Regions from separate parts of the Paenibacillus sp. Soil724D2 genome, predicted to be linked through region 2. Evidence: riboswitches for the same ligand, from Rfam matches in the RefSeq annotation. Region 2 holds a riboswitch; each other region holds the start of a gene.
What was found. Region 2 has a riboswitch for cyclic di-AMP ahead of ASG85_RS12215 (CAP domain-containing protein). Riboswitches for the same ligand answer to the same signal wherever they lie in the genome.

Region 1: linked by a shared signal. The riboswitch ahead of ASG85_RS20855 (3D domain-containing protein) and the one ahead of ASG85_RS12215 (CAP domain-containing protein) in region 2 are both predicted to bind cyclic di-AMP.
Region 3: linked by a shared signal. The riboswitch ahead of ASG85_RS18470 (C40 family peptidase) and the one ahead of ASG85_RS12215 (CAP domain-containing protein) in region 2 are both predicted to bind cyclic di-AMP.
Region 4: linked by a shared signal. The riboswitch ahead of ASG85_RS39755 (stalk domain-containing protein) and the one ahead of ASG85_RS12215 (CAP domain-containing protein) in region 2 are both predicted to bind cyclic di-AMP.

The regions. Positions count from the first base shown of each region.
Region 1 is NZ_LMRY01000024.1:11,877-17,118, reverse strand. Features, by position in the region: gene rnmV (ribonuclease M5) at 770-1,312, opposite strand; gene ASG85_RS20855 (3D domain-containing protein) at 1,517-2,656, opposite strand; cyclic di-AMP (ydaO/yuaA leader) riboswitch at 2,950-3,135, opposite strand; gene ASG85_RS20850 (ABC transporter ATP-binding protein) at 3,418-4,155, shown strand; gene ASG85_RS20845 (ABC transporter permease) at 4,158-5,242, shown strand, end outside.
Region 2 is NZ_LMRY01000010.1:67,243-72,484, reverse strand. Features, by position in the region: gene ASG85_RS12225 (GNAT family N-acetyltransferase) at 1-309, opposite strand, end outside; gene ASG85_RS37775 (hypothetical protein) at 668-880, shown strand; gene ASG85_RS12220 (LysM peptidoglycan-binding domain-containing protein) at 1,011-2,426, opposite strand; gene ASG85_RS12215 (CAP domain-containing protein) at 2,674-3,324, opposite strand; cyclic di-AMP (ydaO/yuaA leader) riboswitch at 3,330-3,462, opposite strand; gene ASG85_RS12210 (RnfABCDGE type electron transport complex subunit D) at 3,574-4,368, opposite strand; gene ASG85_RS12205 (FAD:protein FMN transferase) at 4,370-5,242, opposite strand, start outside.
Region 3 is NZ_LMRY01000021.1:25,544-30,785, reverse strand. Features, by position in the region: gene ASG85_RS18495 (methyltransferase domain-containing protein) at 161-1,054, shown strand; gene ASG85_RS18490 (hypothetical protein) at 1,184-1,369, opposite strand; gene ASG85_RS18485 (hypothetical protein) at 1,434-1,667, opposite strand; gene ASG85_RS18480 (YdeI/OmpD-associated family protein) at 1,892-2,338, shown strand; partial or broken gene ASG85_RS18475 (DMT family transporter) at 2,368-2,683, opposite strand; guanidine-I (ykkC/yxkD leader) riboswitch at 2,773-2,875, opposite strand; gene ASG85_RS18470 (C40 family peptidase) at 2,999-3,475, opposite strand; cyclic di-AMP (ydaO/yuaA leader) riboswitch at 3,479-3,617, opposite strand; gene ASG85_RS18465 (hypothetical protein) at 3,783-4,601, opposite strand; gene ASG85_RS18460 (M1 family metallopeptidase) at 4,668-5,242, opposite strand, start outside.
Region 4 is NZ_LMRY01000023.1:293,615-298,856, reverse strand. Features, by position in the region: gene ASG85_RS20600 (thioredoxin family protein) at 1-96, shown strand, start outside; gene ASG85_RS20595 (pyridoxamine 5'-phosphate oxidase family protein) at 169-717, shown strand; gene ASG85_RS20590 (DinB family protein) at 918-1,400, shown strand; gene ASG85_RS38755 (hypothetical protein) at 1,770-1,940, shown strand; gene ASG85_RS39755 (stalk domain-containing protein) at 2,082-2,873, opposite strand; cyclic di-AMP (ydaO/yuaA leader) riboswitch at 2,878-3,030, opposite strand; gene ASG85_RS20580 (hypothetical protein) at 3,193-3,483, shown strand; gene ASG85_RS20575 (PspA/IM30 family protein) at 3,510-4,136, shown strand; gene liaF (cell wall-active antibiotics response protein LiaF) at 4,309-4,971, shown strand; gene ASG85_RS20565 (sensor histidine kinase) at 5,021-5,242, shown strand, end outside.

The DNA of each region.
Region 1 (5,242 bases), on a different contig from region 2:
GTCATATAATCTCATGAGAGTTTACTGATAAATACATACTTTCAGTTGGATAATGTTGCAGGAAGGAGACTGTCAATTCACTCGCTCTACATTCTTAAATCGGGATCATTCGTCATCTATGCTCAATTGAGGTTGCTGGACAAATAAATCCATATTGGCGGTTGAATGATGTTGTAGAAAGTGCAACAATTGTTGCCTAAATCTCGCCTTTCTCCTTTTGTTGTTGTATCATGTACAACAATTTGGTCCTATACAGGCCATATCGCACCAAATGGGTTCAAAATGTTGTACAAACTACAACTTCAAGTTGAAAATAGCCTTTGTACGTGTGAATTGTTGTAGAAAATACAACATTCGCAACCACTCCATCTACCCTTACAAAAGCTGAATGACTCTAAAATCTAATTTTGGAGTTATACCTACCAGTTGTGAGTAGAGCACAATGAATCAACAGTCTCGAAGTGCAACAATTGCTGCTCAAATTCCGTCTTTACTATTACATCTTGCTTAATATATATAACCCTTGGGACTAAATCCAGACTTTTTTCCAAAAATGGGTCAAAAATATTGTAAGAACTACCACTTCAACTTTGATATAGCCAATTGGAATGCGATGTTGTAGAAACTACAACAATGGCAACTACTGGAGTCCATCTACGTTCATAAAGTTGCTAAACGACTCTACGATATTTATCGTTTTCTAATCAACGCCTTTGTAAACCCTCAATACGTGGTGACAAGTGAATACTTACGCATTGTTTTCAACTCTTTACTTATCAACTTCCAAATGCTCCAAAGCCGCCTCAAATTCCTCACGCGAGATTTGAAACATTGCACAGCGCTTATAAAACTGCTTGCCATTGCAATAGCCAATTCCTAATGCTTTACCCACAATCAGCCGGCGAGAAGCCGCCTCAGCATGAACAATCAAACCTGCGGCCATGAGATCCTCCATGGTCAGCTGTGAAACCGCACCATCATATTCCGTGCGAAGGCTCTGTAGGGCCTGACGGATCGTTTCAGGCGTCGCATTCTCGACGCCGATATCCCCCTTGTACTCGGCCTGCTCCTGCGTAATGAAGGCATGCTTGCAGCCAGGCACCTTGGCTGCTACAATCTTCCGAATCCGTTCACCTGCGTGGTCCGGATCCGTGAATATAATAACGCCTCTTCGCTGCTGCGCAAGTGCAATACGCTTTAGTACGGCTTGTCCAATTGCAGAGCCGCCTGTTTCAATCGTATCCGCCTCTACCGCTCGGCGAATAGCAGCTGTATCGTCCTTGCCTTCGACGACAATTACTTCTTTGATCATAAGCAGTTCCCTTCCCAGTACCAAGGATAAACGACTCCGTCGTCCTTCTGGGACGAGCGCGTTTGTCAAGGTTGAGCTAAAGTATAGAGCTTATACTTTCATATTCAACGCAGAAAAAGAAGAGGGGTCCCCTCTTCTTTCGCCCAAGTTGTTACTTGGCAACGTATATATGACATTCTTCCCGCTGAAACTGACGTTTACACGTTAATTTTCAGATGGCTTTTTCGGTCCTACCACATACACGGTGTACCCTTGCTTCGTTCCGAATTTATTGGCATAACCATGATCTTCAAAGAAGACATCAATCATTTGACCTTTCACACCGCTGCCAATGTCTTCAGCCCGGCGGAAGCCAATGCCCTCGATGTAAACCCACCATCCTAGGGGGATAACTTTAGGATCAACAGCTATTGTTCTGCCTTCTGTCACGGTAGTTCCTGTATAGGTTTTACCGAAACCAGGAGTTCCTTCGGATTTACCTGTAGATGCCACGTCTGCCGAATAGGCAGTCAACTTCACATTCTTCAGGATTTGTTTGTACCCAAATGTTACACCATTCTTCGAAACCTCATCCACACTAGGTGATGAAGACGAGAGAACAACAACAGGGTTTTTCGTGCCCACGGACACGACTTTATTAATACTTTCTGTTTGTACTTCTTCACCCACAACTGCTTCCGCGACTAAAACACCATCTTCGAAAGTCTTTTCTTTCTTCTTCAAGAGTACGCCCTCTTTACCTTCTTGGACGACTTGCTCTTTGCCTTTGAGCAGCGATGCGTCGCTCTTCTTTTCCGTATCGAACGCAATCGGCTCAGTTACTTCCTCCGTCTCTTTTTTCACACGGACGATTTTGATTTCATCGCCTGAGCTCAGAGCGGCTGTCGGTTCGGGAGATAAACGATCGTGCTCCCCAAGTGCAATATGTAAACGTTGCAATGCACTTTCTACCGTTCTTGCAGTTGTGTAAACAGTGGTGGTCTTTCCATCAGCAGTCAATTGAATCGGTGAGGCATGTTCGATGACAATTTTGTCTCCACCCTTGATTGTTGTCGTTGGTGCAGTAGAAATTTCATCGTGTTCACCAATCTTTATGGCTTGTTCATCCAGTAGGCGTTGCAGGACCCATTGCTTCGTTTGCACAACAGTTTCTTGTCCATTCACAACCACGGATACGCTCTTGGTAGCCGTACCGTACAACAACACCAAAAACATGAAAGTCATTGCGATTGAAATTATGGCTAGACTTAAAATCAAACGCAAGTTTTCATGCTTCCATCGCAATGCGAAGGACATGCTGGATGATCGTTTTACATGGGTCTCGCTAATAGAGATACTGCCCACTTCTTCGGTCCTCCTTCAAAGCCTCGCCGCCAGGTTACAGCATGATTAGATTTGACGCGACTAAGGTTTTTTAGTTTAACTTAACGTGTTCGCCATCAGCAGTACGGTGCTATACCGCTGCCTTCTGGTCGTCCCACACCAGTTTGCCTATTCAACATTCATATGAATTCCGGGCAATTTTTAGTCGTCCGAAATGTGTATAGCCCTTTATGAAGACAAAAAGCCAGCAAGAAGAGGACTCTTCTCGCTGGCTTAGTTGGTATAATAAAATACACAAATAGCACGCACGACAATCGTTACCTCTCTTACGCTTACGAGGTTAGCTGACGGATTCGGACGTGAGAGTCGCCCTACTAAGAGCATACGAAGTATACTCAAAGATTCACCCCTGTTACTCACTCTGTTCACTCAAGAAGCATGCTTCTTCAGCTTACAGTGGTTCCCCCGTTCCCATAAATGGAACTCAGCGAATGGAAAAATGGCAAATTGGTTATTAAGTTATTATGAAAAGTATATTACGCTGTTAATCTTAACCTGTAAAGGGATTAACACCTACTAAAAAGGGCTAAATCAACTAAAATTCGCTTAAATGAACAATAAAACAGCTTTATATCTACTTATATCTCACTTTCACGTACGTATACTAACTCTTTTCAACTTTCCACCCCTAAACTAGGCTTAAATTACAAATTTGTTTATAATGATCGTATAGGAAAGTGATTCATAAATACCAATAATTTGCTAATCAGGGAGGCAATGAGATGGGCTCCATTCTACAAGTTGACTCTTTATACGGGGGATATTTACCAAAAAAACCTGTTCTTCATGACCTAACCTTTTCTATCCGTCAAGGTGAAATGATGGGACTCATCGGACTTAATGGTGCGGGTAAAAGTACGACAATCAAAAACATTCTCGGCCTTCTTCAACCGCAAAAAGGATCGATTCGAATCAACGGACTCACTTTAGCTGAAAATCCTTTGTCCTATCGCGCAACTTACGCTTATGTACCCGAAAGTCCTGAGCTCTACGAAGAGCTTACGATCCGAGAACACCTTGAGCTAACCGCTATGGCCTACGGTTTGTCGAAGGACGACTATTTGGCTCGATCTAGCTCCCTTTTGGAGCAGTTTCAAATGAAGGACAAGCTGAACAGCTTCGCCAGCCATTTATCCAAAGGAATGAAACAGAAAGTCATGATTATGAACGCATTTCTGATCGAACCCTCGTTATATATTATCGATGAACCCTTTCTCGGCCTTGACCCTTTAGCGATCCGTTCCTTATTAGAATTAATGGTCAAAATGAAACATAAAGGAGCATCATTCCTCATCTCATCGCATATTTTGTCAACCATTGAAAAATATTGCGATAACTACGTTGTCCTTCATCGAGGTCGCATGGTTGCGCAGGGTGATTTAGTCGAATTACGCGGGCAAACCGAACTTCCGGGAGCGTCACTAGACGACATTTTCTATAAGCTCGTACAAGGGGATTAGTTATGAGAAATATGGACATCAACACCCATACCTTATGGCAGCAAAGATTCGAACATTATATGAAGGAATCCATGGGCTATTGGCAATACGCAGCGCGTAGTAATTTCATCGGTCTCGTGTTGTTTCTTGTCATCATTTCTTCCTATTATTATGCAAAAATACTACAGCGTCTTCCGACAGATTATCCTTATCTGTGGATCGTGCTTCTGCTGCTCGTTCCGATTCTATCTTCAAGCCCCATTCGTACATTGGTAAGGAAAGCAGACCGCATGTTTTTGTTACGGATCGAACATCAAATGGGCGCTTATTTCCGAAGCGGATTCATGTACAGTTTGACATTGCAAGCTTTTTGGACATTTATTGCTTGGGTTATTTTATGGCCGCTTTATCATCACTGTCTGGGCGCTTCAGAGCAGCATTTCTTATTAATGCTTGCACTACTTCTTCTATTAAAGCTAGCTAATTTATTAGCTAGCTGGCAGGAGAGCCGATTTGCTCACGAGCGTGCCAGATTAGCTTCGGTTAGCTTTCGCTGGATTGCAACAACTGCTCTCATATCGCTGCAATTTCTAACCAGCATTTTATGGGCAAGCGGCGCGGCGCTGCTTCTCATTTTCGTATGGTTAGCAGCTGTTCATTTCGTATCTAAATACGTCATCGGCTGGGACTACTTGATCACCAAGGAAAGTCAGCAGCAAGCTCGGCTTTATGCCTTTTTCAGCTGGTTCGTGGATGTGCCTCAAATGGGAACGCGAATAGCCCGCCGAAGTTGGATCAGCGGGCTTACACGGTTCATACCTTTTAGACAAGATGCTTCCTATTTATATCTATATATGAAGACATTGCAGCGTACGGAGCTGTTCGCTATCGTACTGCGTATCACCTTGTTAGGGGTGCTCGCTATAGCCGTTTCAAGCAGCGGTACTGCAAGGAGTTTAATCTTCATGATTTCACTTGTGATTTCCCTTGTTCAGTTATCGTCGCTCGAACGCGCCCACCGCTATACGTTCTGGCTCGAGATGTACCCACTCAATCAGAATTCGAAGGCCGGCTCATTGGCCATTATCATTTGGTCAGTCTTGTTGCT
Region 2 (5,242 bases):
CCCGCGTCGCTTGGCTTCTTCAATGATGTGTTCAAGGATTCGCTTTGCAACACCTTTTCTTAGATGTGATGTAGAAGTTCGCATTGATTTTATCTCGCCGTGTTGACTATCAAGTTCCTTAATTGCTCCGCAACCAACTAATACATCTTGTTCCCATCCACTCCAGAAGGTGATATCCGGTTTTTTCAATTTATCCAGATTTAGAGCATGTGTACTTTCTGGCGGGGATAGAGATGCCATATCCTGAAGATGTTCTACTATCAATGCAACCACGTCAGGTCCAGTTAAATCATCTATTTTAATATCCATTAAAATCACTCCAAGTCTCTATTTTTTAATCATTATATTACGTTTTAATATTTTCATCTACAGTATCTACCCTCTATTCGCCAATGTCAGCGATCAGGCGCTTATTCGCAATTTCCTGGTTCGATTACGAGCTTGCATATATGAACTGAGAAGAAGAGACTTACTCCCTTATTTTATTTATTGAGTCTCTTCAGCATAATTACCTCTTAATTACATACAAAATGAGCAGACAGCCATGGCCACCTGCTCATTTTGGTATTCAACTATAATACTCAGTTGAACATCTATTTGGCTCTTCATTCATTAGGTTGCGTTGTTTGCCGCAGCGTTCTGTCTTTTCTGAATTGCATGCATTCCCATGATTACGCTACAAGTTCGTAAGTATCCAAATATTCGCATTGACTGGATTGTGAATGCTGTAACTGGTACCCCGGTTACTAACAGCGTAACGTTGACTGGAACCCTTACAGTAGCTTTGAGCTTTCGTTTACCGGCAAGTAGGTACAAACTCCGTATCACGAATGTTGGTGCAGGAGCAGCATCCGTACAAGGAGTAATTGTGGTATTTTAAGTTAAGATGTGCGCCCCTCAGGTGCACATTTTTTATTTTTAAAACACCAAGTAAACCAAAACAGTAATAAAATATGCATTCACCCAATGTGAGTGAATGCATTATGGTTAAGCATTATTTTTCGTATCAGTTATATGAGTTTTCGAATTTGAAAATTATCTTCGAGCAATACCCAATTTTGCGGAAATGGATAACCAAGTACCCAATAACTGACCCCTCTCAAGTTATATTCCTTGACCAGATCGAATTTGGCCTGAGCACTTCTTGCATCTTCGAACCAGACTTCATGTGTATGTTGTTTTTCATCTATATAGCGATAGTATGGCGTTTGGGACAGCTGATCATACTTGATCTCCGCCCCATGTTGAATGGCTCGACGAATAGCTTCTTGCATATCAAATGTCTCTGCCTGTTGTCCTTTTACATGAGGAAGGAGCCAATCACGTGCGTATAACTGAAAGCCCATAAATATTTTATTTCTAGGAATAACAGTGACCGCATAGTCAAGAACGCGTCGTATTTCGTTGATGGGGGATATGGACTGAGGAGGACCGAATCTGTATCCCCACTCATATGTCATGAGTACGACGAAGTCGACAATGTCTCCGTGGGCGGCATAATCGTGAGCTTCGTAGAGCAAACCCTTTTGCTCTGAACTGGTTTTCGGGGCAAGGGCGGAAGATACAAAAAAACCTTTATCATGCAGCCTGCGGACAGCAAGTCGAAGAAATTGATTATAAAACTCACGATCGCTAGGATATACATTCTCAAAATCAACATTTAAACCACGATAGCCCTTGTTTTCCATAATCGTTAAGATGTTGGTGATTAGCTTATTTTGCAATTCGAGACTGGATAAAATGGTGTGTGCCAGCTTCGATCCGGCTTCTGTTGCTGAGAAATTGGTGATTGACATGACCGGTACGACATGTTTGTCATATGCAGCTGTGATGAGCTGCTGATCATCAGCGGGCTCAAGGGTTCCATCATCCTTCATTCGATAACCAAAAGGGCATAAGTACGTTAGATGCATCCCATCCTTCCGAACTTGCCCGGCAGCCACCTTTCCAAATACATTGGTATAACCATTGACATCGATGATCTGCCTCTGCTTTTCTGGGACTTTCAAGTTATGACCAGGGGAAATAAGCGCAGGATTTGTAATCTCATTAGCTTGTGCAATGGCCTGCACAGTAACGCCGTATCGATGAGCGATCTCCCAAAGTGACTCACCCTTCCGCACGGTATGATACAAAACCGGAATAATTAATGATTGACCCGGCGTGATTTGCGTGACATCGCTTATTAAATTTGTCCGAGCAATAGCCTCTAATGTGATGCCGAAACGGCCGGCAATTGTACCAAGCGTGTCTCCTAATCTGACCACATATTCGGGATAAGGAGCTGGGATGACAAATGCCTGACCGATGACTAAACGATTGGGTTCTCGGAGTTCATTGACGGCGATAATCCGATTGGCATTCACACCATAACGACCTGAAATCAGCCATAGATTCTCTCCTCTTTGCACCACATGAATTTGCACTTTTATACCTCACTCTCGCCTTAAACTTCTATCTGTACTTTATTCCGCTAATATCTCTAGTGATTTGGGCGAATACCCAATTTAATGGAATCAAATCCACTCTATTACATTAACCTCAATAATCCATATCCTACCCTCTTTATCTACAGCAAGATCAATACCACTCTGAAATGGAATAAAAAACGAAAAAACCAGCAAACACAAGGTTGCTGGTTTCTCTTGAAATATTCTGCAGACATGCGCTGCTTTAGTTACTAATGAACTCCTGTACCCATTCGCCGTTATAGAACGCAACACCGATTTGGGTGAAGTTAGGGCTTAGAATGTTTTGACGATGACCTGCGCTGTTCATCCACGCTTTCATGACAGCTTCAGGCGTTTGTTGACCTTTCGCAATGTTTTCACCTGCGTAGGAATAGCGAATGCCATATGTGCTCATCATATCAAAAGGAGACCCATAGGTCGGCGAGGTATGATCGAAATAGCCGTTGTTGTACATATCCTTCGCTTTATCCAAAGCCATGGCCGTAAGTGAGCTGTTGCTAGTTAATGGACGAAGTCCTGCCTTAGCTCGTTCTTGGTTAACTAGGTTAACGACTTGGCTAGCAAATGCTGATTGGGATGGCACAGTCGTAACTGGCGTTTTTGTACCTGCATTTGTGCTCGTGCTTCCAGGGATGTTGAGGCTCATACCAGACCAAATCACGTTCGGATTGGCAACCTGAGGGTTTGCCTTAATAAGCGAAGATAGGCTTATACCATACTTCTGGGATATTAACCACATGGTATCATTACCTGATACTGTGTGAGTTGCTGGTGCGGCCATTGCCGCGCTCGATCCTACGAGGATGCTCAATCCTATTGCGCCGGTAACTACGAGCTTTTTATAACGTTTCAAAATAAACCTCTCCTTTTTGCGGCCTGCGAGGTTAGCTGTCGGATTCGGGTCAAAGAGTAATCACCCGGCCGCAGATAGCGGCTTCACCCCAAATAATGGTTCCCCCGTGCTTGCTGGAAGCTTCGGCCTTCTGAGTTATTTGATCCACATGGATCTTACAAATTGTATCATGTGAAATCATGGAGAACATGACTCAAAATTTTCCAAGAGCATCCATTACGTTTTTTTGCATGTAAACAATCCCCTCATTCAATTAATATATCGAGTGGCGTTCCTAAGCTTCGGTACAAGTAAATGATATAAGTTCCCGATAAGCAATCCTATAAATAAGTACATCAAACCTCCAAAAATGCCATAAATAACTGTACCCATGATCGCGCTAAGGATGCCAAAAATGACTTGATCCTTATTTTTTGCCGGTGAGGTAGGCGGATCTGTAAGCATAAAAAGTGCAAAGAAAAGGGATGCATTAATAAAAGGCGATCGAAGTGCGTCAGTGGCGTCTCCGACATCAATAATCCCCATAATCAATAATAAGATGAAATACGTTCCTAGAAATGAAAAAACTTGAGAAAATTTGTTCACTCGGTTCGTCACCATGAATCCGCCAATCAATAGAAACACAACTGTCCATGTGGGAAGATCCCCGAATGCACCCCACCAGCTTTGTCCTGTTCGAAAGAAAAGGATGGACAGTAACAGTCCGAATGCCGCTGGATTGAAGATTGGTTTTTTCTTGTGGACAAGTAAATGTTTCGACAAAATAGCCATAATGGAAGTTGCAGCAACAATATACCAGGAGGAAGTTGTGCTTAAGATTAAAGCTATGATTAACCCTGTTATCACCGCACCGTCCGGCATCATTCGCTTCCTTTTGGCAATACGGGAACAAAGGGTATCCACGGCTGAAGAAATAACGACGGCAATGAAACTATTATAAATGCCTCTAATATCTACTGACCGTATGGAGGCTATTAATAGAAAGGCAACCAAGGAAACTATGACATATCCCTTTGGTGTTTTAATCCATTGGTTAACTGTCAATTTATATACCCCCTACTCTATATATTTGTGAATCGGATGATATCAAGATACCTTTGAGATCAACTTCTTCTATTAACACTCTCCCGCGGTCCAACCCCAATAAGAAGAAGGTTGTCGAGAAGGCGTCCGCCATCATAGCGAAAGGAGCGATGACGCTGCAGCTGACCCATTCGCCCGGTGATTGTTTCGTTTTGGGGTCGATGATATGATGCATACCGGCTTTTAATTCGCTCTTGCGCTCGTAACTTCCAGAGGTACAGACCGCCTCATTCGATATTTCAACCGTTTGAATGATTTGTTCTTTGTACTCGGGATGCTGAATGCCAATTCTCCACTTGCTGTCATTTTCGTCTACTCCCCCAGCATAGAGGTCACCGCCAGCATTGACGACAAATCCTTCAAAATCTTTCAACTCGTTTGCGGCCAAGTCGATTGCGAATCCCTTAGCCACGGCACCTAAATCAATCACCATCGGCTTCCGCAAATACAATGTACGATCCTGCTCATTTAAGATGATATCCCGATAGGAAGCGGAGCCCACCGAGGAGCTTTGAATGGTTTCCCCAGTTAAATAATGCTGATTGAATCCCAGTTCTTCCATCGCTTTTCCCACTGCCGGATCAAATATCCCATTCGTCCATTTCGCTACTTCCAAAGCAAACTTCAAAGGCTCAAATAAAAACGGACTAATCCGAACGGGAGTTTTTATGACTCGGCATGCCGCCATCAATTCACTGTCCAGACTGAAACGGCTGCAGGCTTGTTCGACTTTCCGAAATGCCTCGAAAGCCCGATCAATGGCTGCTTCTGTCTGATCCTTTGATTTCCGAGTGACGACTTGTATATCTACAACGGTATCCATAAATAATTTCGT
Region 3 (5,242 bases), on a different contig from region 2:
AAGTATTCTATGTTTGATAGAGAGATTTGCGTGGGTTGCTAGCTGATAGAGTCCTAAAAAAGTAGCCCTAATTTCCACTTGCCGTAAAACGTAAATTAAATGTTACTATAACATATAATATGTGTTAAAATTATGAAAAATCTTCAGGGGGATACCTACCGTGGATGACAAAAATGATAAAACTAAAAGACTCTCTGTTTACTTACCGGAGAAAGTAAAGTCGGATCTGGAGAAAATGGCCGATGAAACAGGTTTGTCGATGACACAGCTAATTGTGATGGCCACGCATGGCTTGCTAGCTAACTACTCCGCACAGGGTGGCGCTATTTTCGCTGATTTATTGGCAGCCAGACAACGAATTCTCCACGAAGTGAAGGATAAGCATCAGCTTTTAAACGAAGATAAAGTAAAAATGCAAGAATACTACGGCGCCCGAGCAGAGGAGTATGAACGGATTTATCACCGAGAGGACGCGCAGTTCCAACAAGAGCTTAGTCTTTTGAGCGAAATGGTGAAGAAGCAAGTGGAGGGTTGCAACGTTCTTGAGGTAGCCTGTGGTACGGGGTATTGGACCGAAATTGCTGCGAGTAAAGCTAATCACATCGTAGGTGTGGATATTCGTCCTGAAGTGCTGCAAATTGCTAAGTCAAAGCCTTGGCCAGCTTCCAATGCAGCATTTGTTCAGGGAGATGCGTACCAGCTCTCCGAAGTGACAGGGGTTTTCGATTTTGGTCTTGCCAACTTCTGGTTTTCGCATATTCCGAAGAATCGGATCGAGTCATTTCTGCAGAGTTTCCACCAACGTCTTGGCACAGGGGCCCGCATCTTTATCGCTGATAATGTTTACGTACCCGGAAGAGGCGGAGAGCTGATAACGAATGAACATAGCGAGGATACCTACAAAAGACGCGAGCTGGCTGACGGATCCATGCATGAAATTATCAAAAACTACTACTCGTATGATGAACTGAATGACATTTTTAAGCCTTTATCTCAGCATTTGCGAATATTTGTGGGAAGCAGCTTCTGGTATGTCAGCTACACAGTTGCTTAAGAGTGTAGATAGTTTATCGGCAGCAATTAATCACGATATCCATTAGACCAACAAAAAAAGCTTAGTCATGGCCCGCGGCTGCTTTCTGACTAAGTTTTTTCCATTTGAAATTCAACATCGCCAATCTAATTATTTATTACTTTCGGTTTCATTTTGTCGTCTTTTCATTACGTTATTCACTAAATTTTGAGTTGCATCTTGCGTGGATGCAGTTACGTTTTCAATGGCGTTCTGTACATAATTCGTTGCGGATTGTACCCCGTTTTTAAAGATACTCGTTTTGTTTTGATCAACGTTATTTGTATTGTCAGACATCGTTCATACCTCCAATGATAGATTACCTATTGATCTCGTCGTTTTCCATAATCCCGTTTAACTTCTACTCAGCGTCCATATCAGCGGCGGCATCGAAGACGTTCGCCTTCGGCACCTGAGTTATATCTTCCTTTTGCTGCACCCAGTAACCGACGTTACGGTACCAGTACTGAAACGAATCGTCCAATTGCTGCTCTCGGTTACGATCCTCGTTAACATCGGAGTCAACTTCTAGCTCCTCTCCGAGAAGCCCGTTATTACGATTCTGTTTCCGATTGATATCATCCGATGTATTCATGTTGAATTTCCCTCCTAAACATTCTTATCCTGTTGATCTGACTCAGCAGTTACGTTAGATCAAATCTGAACCTTACATCATACCGCCTCTCCATCCTTGTATGGATTAATCTGCATTGATAGGGTCCGATTTATTCAGAAAAGTATGGTATAATTTCCCGTGAATTGTCATCTAAAAGAGTGAGAACGATGGAACCTTATTTGTTCAAAGGGGGAACAAGCAAAATGGGGGTAACATTCACCGCTTCCGTTATGCAAGCACAGGGAAAAAACGCCACTGGAATTTCCATTCCAGCCGAGGTTATAGCTGAGTTGGGTGGACATAAGAAGCCGAGTGTCACCGTGAGCCTTAACGGTTACACCTATCGCAGCACTGTAGCAGTTATGGGGAATGAGTTCCTCCTTCCATTGAGTGCAGCCCACCGGGAAGCGTCTGGTTTGAAGGCTGGCGACCAGGTGGAAGTTATACTCAACCTTGATCTTGAGCCTCGAACCGTTGAGATTCCTGATGACCTTAGGGAGGTATTGTCTTCTCAGGACGGTGCAATCGAGGCCTTTGAAGCGTTGGCATTCTCGAAGCGGAAAGAATTTGTCCGGCAGGTGGACGATGCCAAAACGCAAGATACCAGGCATCGTCGAATCTCAGGAATCGTCACCAAATTGAGCAATTGAGCATGACATGACGTAGTTTTTCGGACCCCTTAATGCCCAGAAGTAAATTTAAGGCCGAGAACGCCAACTAAGATCAGAATCATGAATAAGATCCTTAGTAATGGGTTCATCAAGAAAAAGGGTGCCGATTATAATTGCACCAACAGCGCCAATTCCAGTCCAAGCCGCGTATGCTGTGCCGATGGGGAGAGTTTTCGTTGCTGCCGCTAGAAAATAGAAACTTACAATCATCCCTGCGATCGTGACGCTGGAAGGAACTAACCGTGTAAAACCATTAGAAAATTTTAATGAGATCGCCCATACTACCTCAAATACACCTGCAATAACGAGATATAACCATGCCATGATGAATCACTCCTCTTGAATTTGTTCTACGTTCCTATTTAGTCGCAAAAAAAGGAAAAAGCCTGGAAGTTATATCGCTTAAGCGATATGACTCCCGGGCTTTTTCCCCTCCGTGACCACAGCGTATTCGCTGCGTGTTTCCCCTCGGACCAGTCTGGCGATGAACGCCACGGAACCCTAGAAAACAATATGCCGCTATTATAGAACGGCTAACATACGATGTCAAGTTACAGGATTAGTAAATGAATAAAAGCCCTGAAAGCTGCTCTTTCGAGCGGGGCTTGTCCGGGCTTTATTCATGAATCGTGCAAGAATTTACTTGGATTCAGCAGTTAATTGGTTATAGATATCATCCCACAGAACACGTCGGGCTGATACATACCGCTTCGCATAATAAGATTGGCTAAGTTTGCTTTTCACTATACCTTCATCGGATGCAGAGTGAATGAATTCACCGTCTCCAAGGTAGATACCCACGTGAGAAATACCTTTGCCGCCGCTTGTGTCAAAGAACACAAGATCACCTTTACGAAGATCTTTTTTGTCAATCCAGTAGCCTTCGTTATTTTGAGATGATGAGCTATGAGGAAGATCAATGCCGAATTTGTCGAAAACGTATGCGGTGAAACCAGAGCAATCAAAGCCCTTTGTGGTCGTTCCCGCCGTTCTGTACGGAATTCCTAGCAATCCGTCAACCGTTTCATCCAAAGTGGATTGTGCCGCTGACACGCTTCCTAAACCGATACTCAAAAATAAAACAAGACTAAAAACAAGAGCAACAATCTTTCTCAACTGCTTGTCTCCTTCCGGTGCCTACGAGGTTAGCTGGAGGGTTCGGTTGAAGGTTCCCTATGATCCCTGTCTGGCAAGATCAATTCACCCGGTGTGGTTCCCCCGTTTCCCCAAGAAATGAGGAATTCGGCATGAAATATTTGGTTTTTTGATGCTAGTCCTTGTAATTCGTCATAAACATCGAAATTCCTCCTTTTCTATGCGATTTGCCTTAAAAATATGTAAAATATTTCGGAAAACGCAAAAAAAAGCCCCTTTTGCAAGGGGATGAAACAAGATGAGCTAATTTCAGCTTATTTTATTGTTTTTAACCGTCCATTTTGGCAGATAGAAGCTGATATTGGGAAGTTATGGCCCACATTTGAAAGAAAATGTGGAAAAGCGGAAAGAGCTGATAAATGATTAGCGCTACCAGACCTGCCCATATGTAAGTTGCTGTGACAGTGACCCCTGCCAATAGTCCCGAGGCGAGCAGGAGGATAAGCGCAAGCCCGATAATAGGAAGCAAACTGCGAACGAATGTGATGACAGTGGACAAAATGCCAAGTTTGGCAGCAATCGCGAATTGCACGTACATAAAAAGAAGATGTATGAGAAAGCCATAGACGAGCATGCCCAGCAACCAAGGCAGCAATTGGAGAGCTGCTTGCTCATACGAAGTGGTATGTGCGAATTGCCTCTGCACTTTTGGAAACAGCCATATGAGCGGCAGCAAGGAGAGCGAGATTCGAACGACATATGCAATTAGGAATGGGAGCATGAGCTCCTTGATGCCTCGGAAGAAGCGATAGCCGGCATTTTGCTGCGAATGGGTCAGCGAATAGTAGACGCCGCTATTCATCATTGGGGTGAGCAGCATACGAATAACAAGTAGAGCAGCCAGCCACCAAAGGTAGGAATGGCTAAGATCGGTTTTGACCAGTTGGAACTGTCCTTCAGCTAGAAATAGCTGCAGCGCTTGCTTCGGCTGCTCGCCACCTGGATAGCGGTGCATGAGAGGGACGAGAACACCCTGTACAAGCTTATACAGCAGGATGCCCCAGCCCATCTGATACAGGAACAAGACGATCGTGGCGAAAGGTTGCCGTAAAGCCGCCCTGAAGCCAGACTTGATATAAGTTGCCACAGTTGTCCCTCCTAAGAGTTTTCCGTAGGAAAACTTACTTTGAAAGCATTGGATAAGCCTAGCCGCTTACCAGGCGACCCAACCGAAAATGGCTTGCAGGAATTGAATGAGACCGAGATTCCAACGGATTTTCCACTTCGTATCCACTTGCGTTTGCATAAAATTATTAATGTGTTTATTTTCCAGCACGAGCGAGTAATTAGGATCAATTCGAACCCAGTCTACAGGAGTCTTGTGGGTTAATTTGAATTCGATACTGCTTTCTTTACCATCCCATGTTTTATCCAGCACTGTGCCGTCAGAGAAATGGAATTGGATGGGCACTTCGGGTGAATTGCCGCCTCGTTTGGAGATGAGAACGGCACTTTCGTAGGACTCTGCCCCTTTGCTGCCCACGGATTTGACGCGAATGCTCTCCACGGTGTAATCCATCATCATGGCGCCGTATACATACTGGTTGAAGAATTCATCCCACTTCGTTTTGGTCACTTCTTCGACAACGTTCTGGAAGTCCTTCGTAGAAGGGTGTTTAAATTCCCAACGTAGGAAATAAGTGCGCATAATGCGGTCCATCGTTTTGGTGCCAACTTGCTTCTCAATGGCTTTAAGCACGAGCTTGCCTCGTGTGTACACATTCTCTG
Region 4 (5,242 bases), on a different contig from region 2:
CTCGTATTTAAGAGTGGGGAGAAATTAGCTCATCTGCACAGCAAATTTGCAAAGACCCCTGCACAAATCCGAGAGTATTTGGATACGATCAATTAATTCGTAACATTAACCCAATATCGAACGTTTTCTTATTTACCAATCCCCACTATTTGAAAGGCGATGAATACGATGTTTCCACTTCGCAATGTGAAACGCAGCTCGACGGATACCGACAAAATCCAGCACTTTCTTAAACAAGCCCAGATTGGATTTCTCGGCCTATCTTCAGAAGATGTTCCTTATGTCATTCCACTCAATTTCTCTTGGCTGAACAACGCCATTTATTTTCATGGGGCGGAAGAAGGAAGAAAAATCACTTATATCAAGCAAAACCCTCGAGCCTGTTTCACCATCAGCGAAAATTACGGAACCATCACGAGCCCGATACCCGCTAAAACGGATACCGCCTTTATGAGTATCATCATCGAAGGCAACTTGGAACGCGTAACCGATTTAGACGAAGCTACGGCCGCCATGCAGGTCATGCTGGACAAATATGTGCCAGGCTATTATGATCGGCCGCTGGGGCGGAGTCATTTGGATCGGTACGTTTCCCCACTAGGTAGTAAAACCGCCATCTTTAAATTAAGCGCGGAGTCCTTGACAGCCAAAGAGAAAGAAGAAATCCCGGATCGCATGTTCTATGAAGGTAGAACAGTTCAGAACGACCGGGCGTAACTCCTCTGTTCAAAGAACCGCCCGAGATAGCCACAACGGTTGTTTCGGGAAAATCAGATTTCGATCGCGGCTCTTTTCGTGCTCGGAACCTTCAACCTTCATCAGGTTGTCGCAAGATTTCTCGTGGCAAAACCGTTTAGAGCGGTTCCGGGATACGCCGTAGTAACTTTATTTCATAAACAATCGAGGAGCGATACTAAATGAAAACAACTATTTTCGAAGAATTGATCAATATTAGAGCACAAACACTGGGAAAATTGGAAGGCCTAACTGAGGAACTCGCGGACCGCATTCCTGCTGGTTTTCGCAATAATATCCGTTGGCACCTTGGTCACATCTATTTCGTTACGGATTACTTGGCGCTATCGCAGCTGAATATCCCGCTTCATCTGCCAGAAGGGTTTACTGATCGGTTCGTTTCCGGAAAGTCGCCATTGGACACGTACCCCGCTTCGCTTCCTAATCCGACATTGCCAGAACTGAAAACCTTGCTGACAGAACAGCTGGATAGAATTCGCAAGCAGTATCCGATGGACCGCTTGAACGAAAATGTAGCTGCGATTAATACGTCCACGGGACTCGCTCTAGTAACTCCAGAGCAATCGCTCCGCTATAACCTATACCATGAAGGATTGCACTTCGGAATCCTTTCCACTTATAAAAGATTATTGTCCCAAGAATAGCAAAAGCGAAAAATAGCCTCAAAATGAGAGGTTCCTGATAAAATTCGTCGGAATAGAAAAAGGTACAATCACTTCCAAAGAAGAAGCGATTGTACCTTTTTTCTATCTATTTTCCATTGATCCGGCTAACCGGCAAAGTAAACTATTGCTGAAAGGCGATGAATAGCCTGTCAATGGTATGCAGCGAAGCCATTTCCGATGGAGCCCATTCGCGCTGATGTGAACAAAAATACATTTAACACGAAATAAGAAAAACAAAAACCCTCGAGGGTAGTTCAGTCAAATAAGGGGCAGCACCAGATCCAGATAACTGGGATAGAATGCAAGCCACCTTCTCATACTAACTATGAGACAATGGAGGTGAACGCTATGCCCAAAAATGACGCCGATCCCAAGTATGACCGTGAAGATAACAAAGCAGATAAGAAAAACAATCAGCAAAATAACGCTAATTTCATGGAAGAAGCTCAAACGCTATCGAGCAACGAGGCACCTGATTACGTCCCAAGTTTAAATGGTATCCCCAAGAATCAAGTTTAAGTAACTGCAGGCTGCTCTTCTCATCCCAATAGGATGGAGAGCAGCCTTTCTAGTTTTTTTCTGGTTGTTCTGCCCTAAATAAAAAAAGCTGATTTCTTGAGAAGTAAATCTCAGAAATCAAGCTTTTTCTTATAAGCTATTTTAATTGGATAGTTTGTAAACTTTAATGGTTTGGATACCAAACTTCTGCAAGGATTTCTTGGATCCTGGGATAAAGATATCAACACGTTTGCCTTTGATTGCACCGCCTGTGTCTGTTGCATAAGCATACATGCCGCCTGCAGGTAGGCCATTGAAATTATAACCTTCTATATAGAGCTTAGATCCAAGAGGAATCACCGAGGGATCAACAGCAACGGTTCCAATACCTAATGGATTCCCCATATAATCAAAAGCTCCGTAGCCGCCATTCTCAGATGGATCTGCTGAATAGGCAGTAGATTGAAACAATTCATAATCTGGCGCATGCTTATTGCCATCTTTACTTAGAATAGCTAATTTGCTGCTAGCGTCCCACTGAACGGGAATATCGGATGCTTTGCTTAAAAAACGAAGAGGAACGTATACGCGTCCATTTTGGAATTCCGCATGTGTGTCCATCTCGACACGGTTGCTATCGATTTCAGCTTCCTTTTGTCCCGATACTAAGGTAATCGAATGTTTGTCGTTATTTAGCGTGACCTTGATCTCATCGCCTTCTCTTTGCCACTTCACGTCATAACCAAGCTTCTCCGTTACGAAACGAATCGGTACTTGGGTAGAATGATTGTCATCTAGAAATGGTTGAGCATCCGGAAATTGAACCAAGTCATCATTGACTTGCACTTTCACGTCCATCTCAGCGGCATGCGCCGTAAATGGGGAAAGAAAGCCTCCTGCCAACACTGTTAAAGACACAGCAAGGCTAGTTAACCCTTTAGTAATTGTATGCAATTGGTAATCCTCCTTCAATGAGCCTTCGAGGTTAGTTGACGGGTTCGGGAAGAAGGTTCTCCCTAGTCTGCTCCTTTGAAGAGCAAATATTCACCCCATGTAAATCGTCCCCCGTACCGGCACTTTGTCTGTGCACCGGACTCGGCTTCAAATAGTTTAGCATTCGAGGCTCGGCGGGACAACGACCAAAATATGGATGGAGGTCTTAGCACGTACTGGACTTAGGTCTAGGTACAAAAACAGTCGCGAGTCCGTTTTGACGTATAGCTGTTTCAGGTACGATAGAAGCATGAAGAACACGTGAAGGGCGGTAAACAGAATGAGTATGGATCGATCAAAAGGGTTGGCACTAGTTTTAATCACGGCAGGTTTACTTATTTGTCTGCATCATTTGGGTGGTCATGTTCATTTAATGGGCTTTTTATTCCCGGCAGCTATGCTTGGATTAGGCTATGTAGGGATTAAGAATGGGAAGAAAATTGGATGGTTTTTCGCCGGCTTGGGCGGCTTGATACTGACTATTAAACTATCGGGCTTCATCGCGATTGCGTTCGCAGCATGTTTAGTGGTGTATGGTATTCATTTATTGAAGAAACGAAATGAATTTTAAATCAACAGTAATGGGGGTGTAACAACATGAGTATATTGGATCGCATTGGAAAGATGGCAGAAGCAGCATGGCATGAAACGGCCGGCAAGCTTGATCACCATGATCGGGGGAGCAGCATGATCGAGAAGCTGGAACAGCGCTATCAGGATGCGCTGCAGCGAACTATTGAACTGCGAAGCCACAGTGTGAACGCAGAGGAGATGGCGCAGCTGCGCGGCGAGCAGGCCGAGCTGGCGATGCGCGCCGGCGATGAAGAGCTCGCGCGGCTAGCGCTGCAAGAGAAGCAGCGCGAGGAAGCCGCTTGCGAGCACTACCGCGCGCAGTACGCGAGCAGCCAGGACGTGTGCCTGGCGCTCGCGGATGAACTGCGCGGGCTGCGTGCGGGGCACGCAGCCGAGGGGGTGCAGCCGCCGAGCGGCGGGCTGCACGAGAAAGAGGCTCGCGATACTTGGCGCGAGCTGGAAGTGACCGGCCGCGAGCTCGGCCGGGAAGCGCTTCAGGGGCTCCGCGAAGCGGGCCGCCTGTCGCAAGAGACGCTGAAGGAAGCCGGCGGCAACCTTCAGCAGGAACTGCGCACGCTGCGCGGCAAGTTCCAGCAAGAGTGGCAGCAGCATCGCTCCAGTGATGATACCGATCCGCGCGGCAAGAAATAGCCGCGTGTTATCCCTCCAGCGCCTGATAAGTAGGCGCTGAGGAGCCCTTGACCTCCATGATTCATACGGAAGCCTTGCCGCGCAAGGATTTGCATCTTGGAGGTCGTCCATTCTTATGGTATGCTAGGAATCTATATGAACTAATTAAAAGTCAGCCAGAGGAGGTGCAGCGATGGGAGAAGAAACTAAAAGCAACCGTAACCGCAATACAGCACTAGTGCTGATTGGAGCCGGTCTTTTTTTGCTTCTAGATCATACGATAGGCTTTTTCCCCATTCTTGCCATTATCCTCATCTTGCTAGGCATTCATCGGGTCCGTTCACGCAAAGAGCGCAAAGGTTATGTACTGATCGGCATAGGGGCAGTGATTTTATTCGGTGATCACATTACTATCGTGTTCTCTATTGTTTTAATTTCGCTAGGTTTGTTTTTCATACGATCTAAGCAAGTACACAAAGACGATACGTACATGCAAAAGCAGAAATTGGTGGATAGCGTCCGTTTAGGCCGTGAGCCTTGGATTTTACGGAACAGTTCAACTTGGTACATTATTGGAGAAACCTACATTGATCTTTCACTTGCGATTTTGGAGCAAAAGGAAACCACGGTCATCCTGCAAGGTGTTGTAGGGGATGTAGATATAAAAGTGCCGGAGGATATCGGTGTCGCTGTGACGGCTTCCATCTCATTTGGGCAGATTCAAGTTGCGAATGAGCGTGAGTCAGGGGTTATGAACAAGCTGATTTGGCAGTCCCCTAACTATGAACTTTGCGATCACCGCGTGAAACTTGTGCTTTCTTACATCGTAGGAGATATCAAGATCAAAGTATTGTGAGAATGTGCGCTTAGGCACGCGTAAAGATCTCGAGGAGGTTCATCACCAATTGGACGGCTATAAACGGCGATTAACGAATATGATATGGCGCAGCATGAGTGAATCGATCATCTTTAGTTTCGTTGTGTTTGGCGCGATCATTTATTTTTTGAATTCACGCAATCTGATAGTGCCCTTTACGAGTTGGCAAGAGGGCGTTAAATTTACATTCATGGCAATTTTGGTAATAGGCGGCATTGGCGCTGTGTATGGCTTCTGGAATAGCAACCGA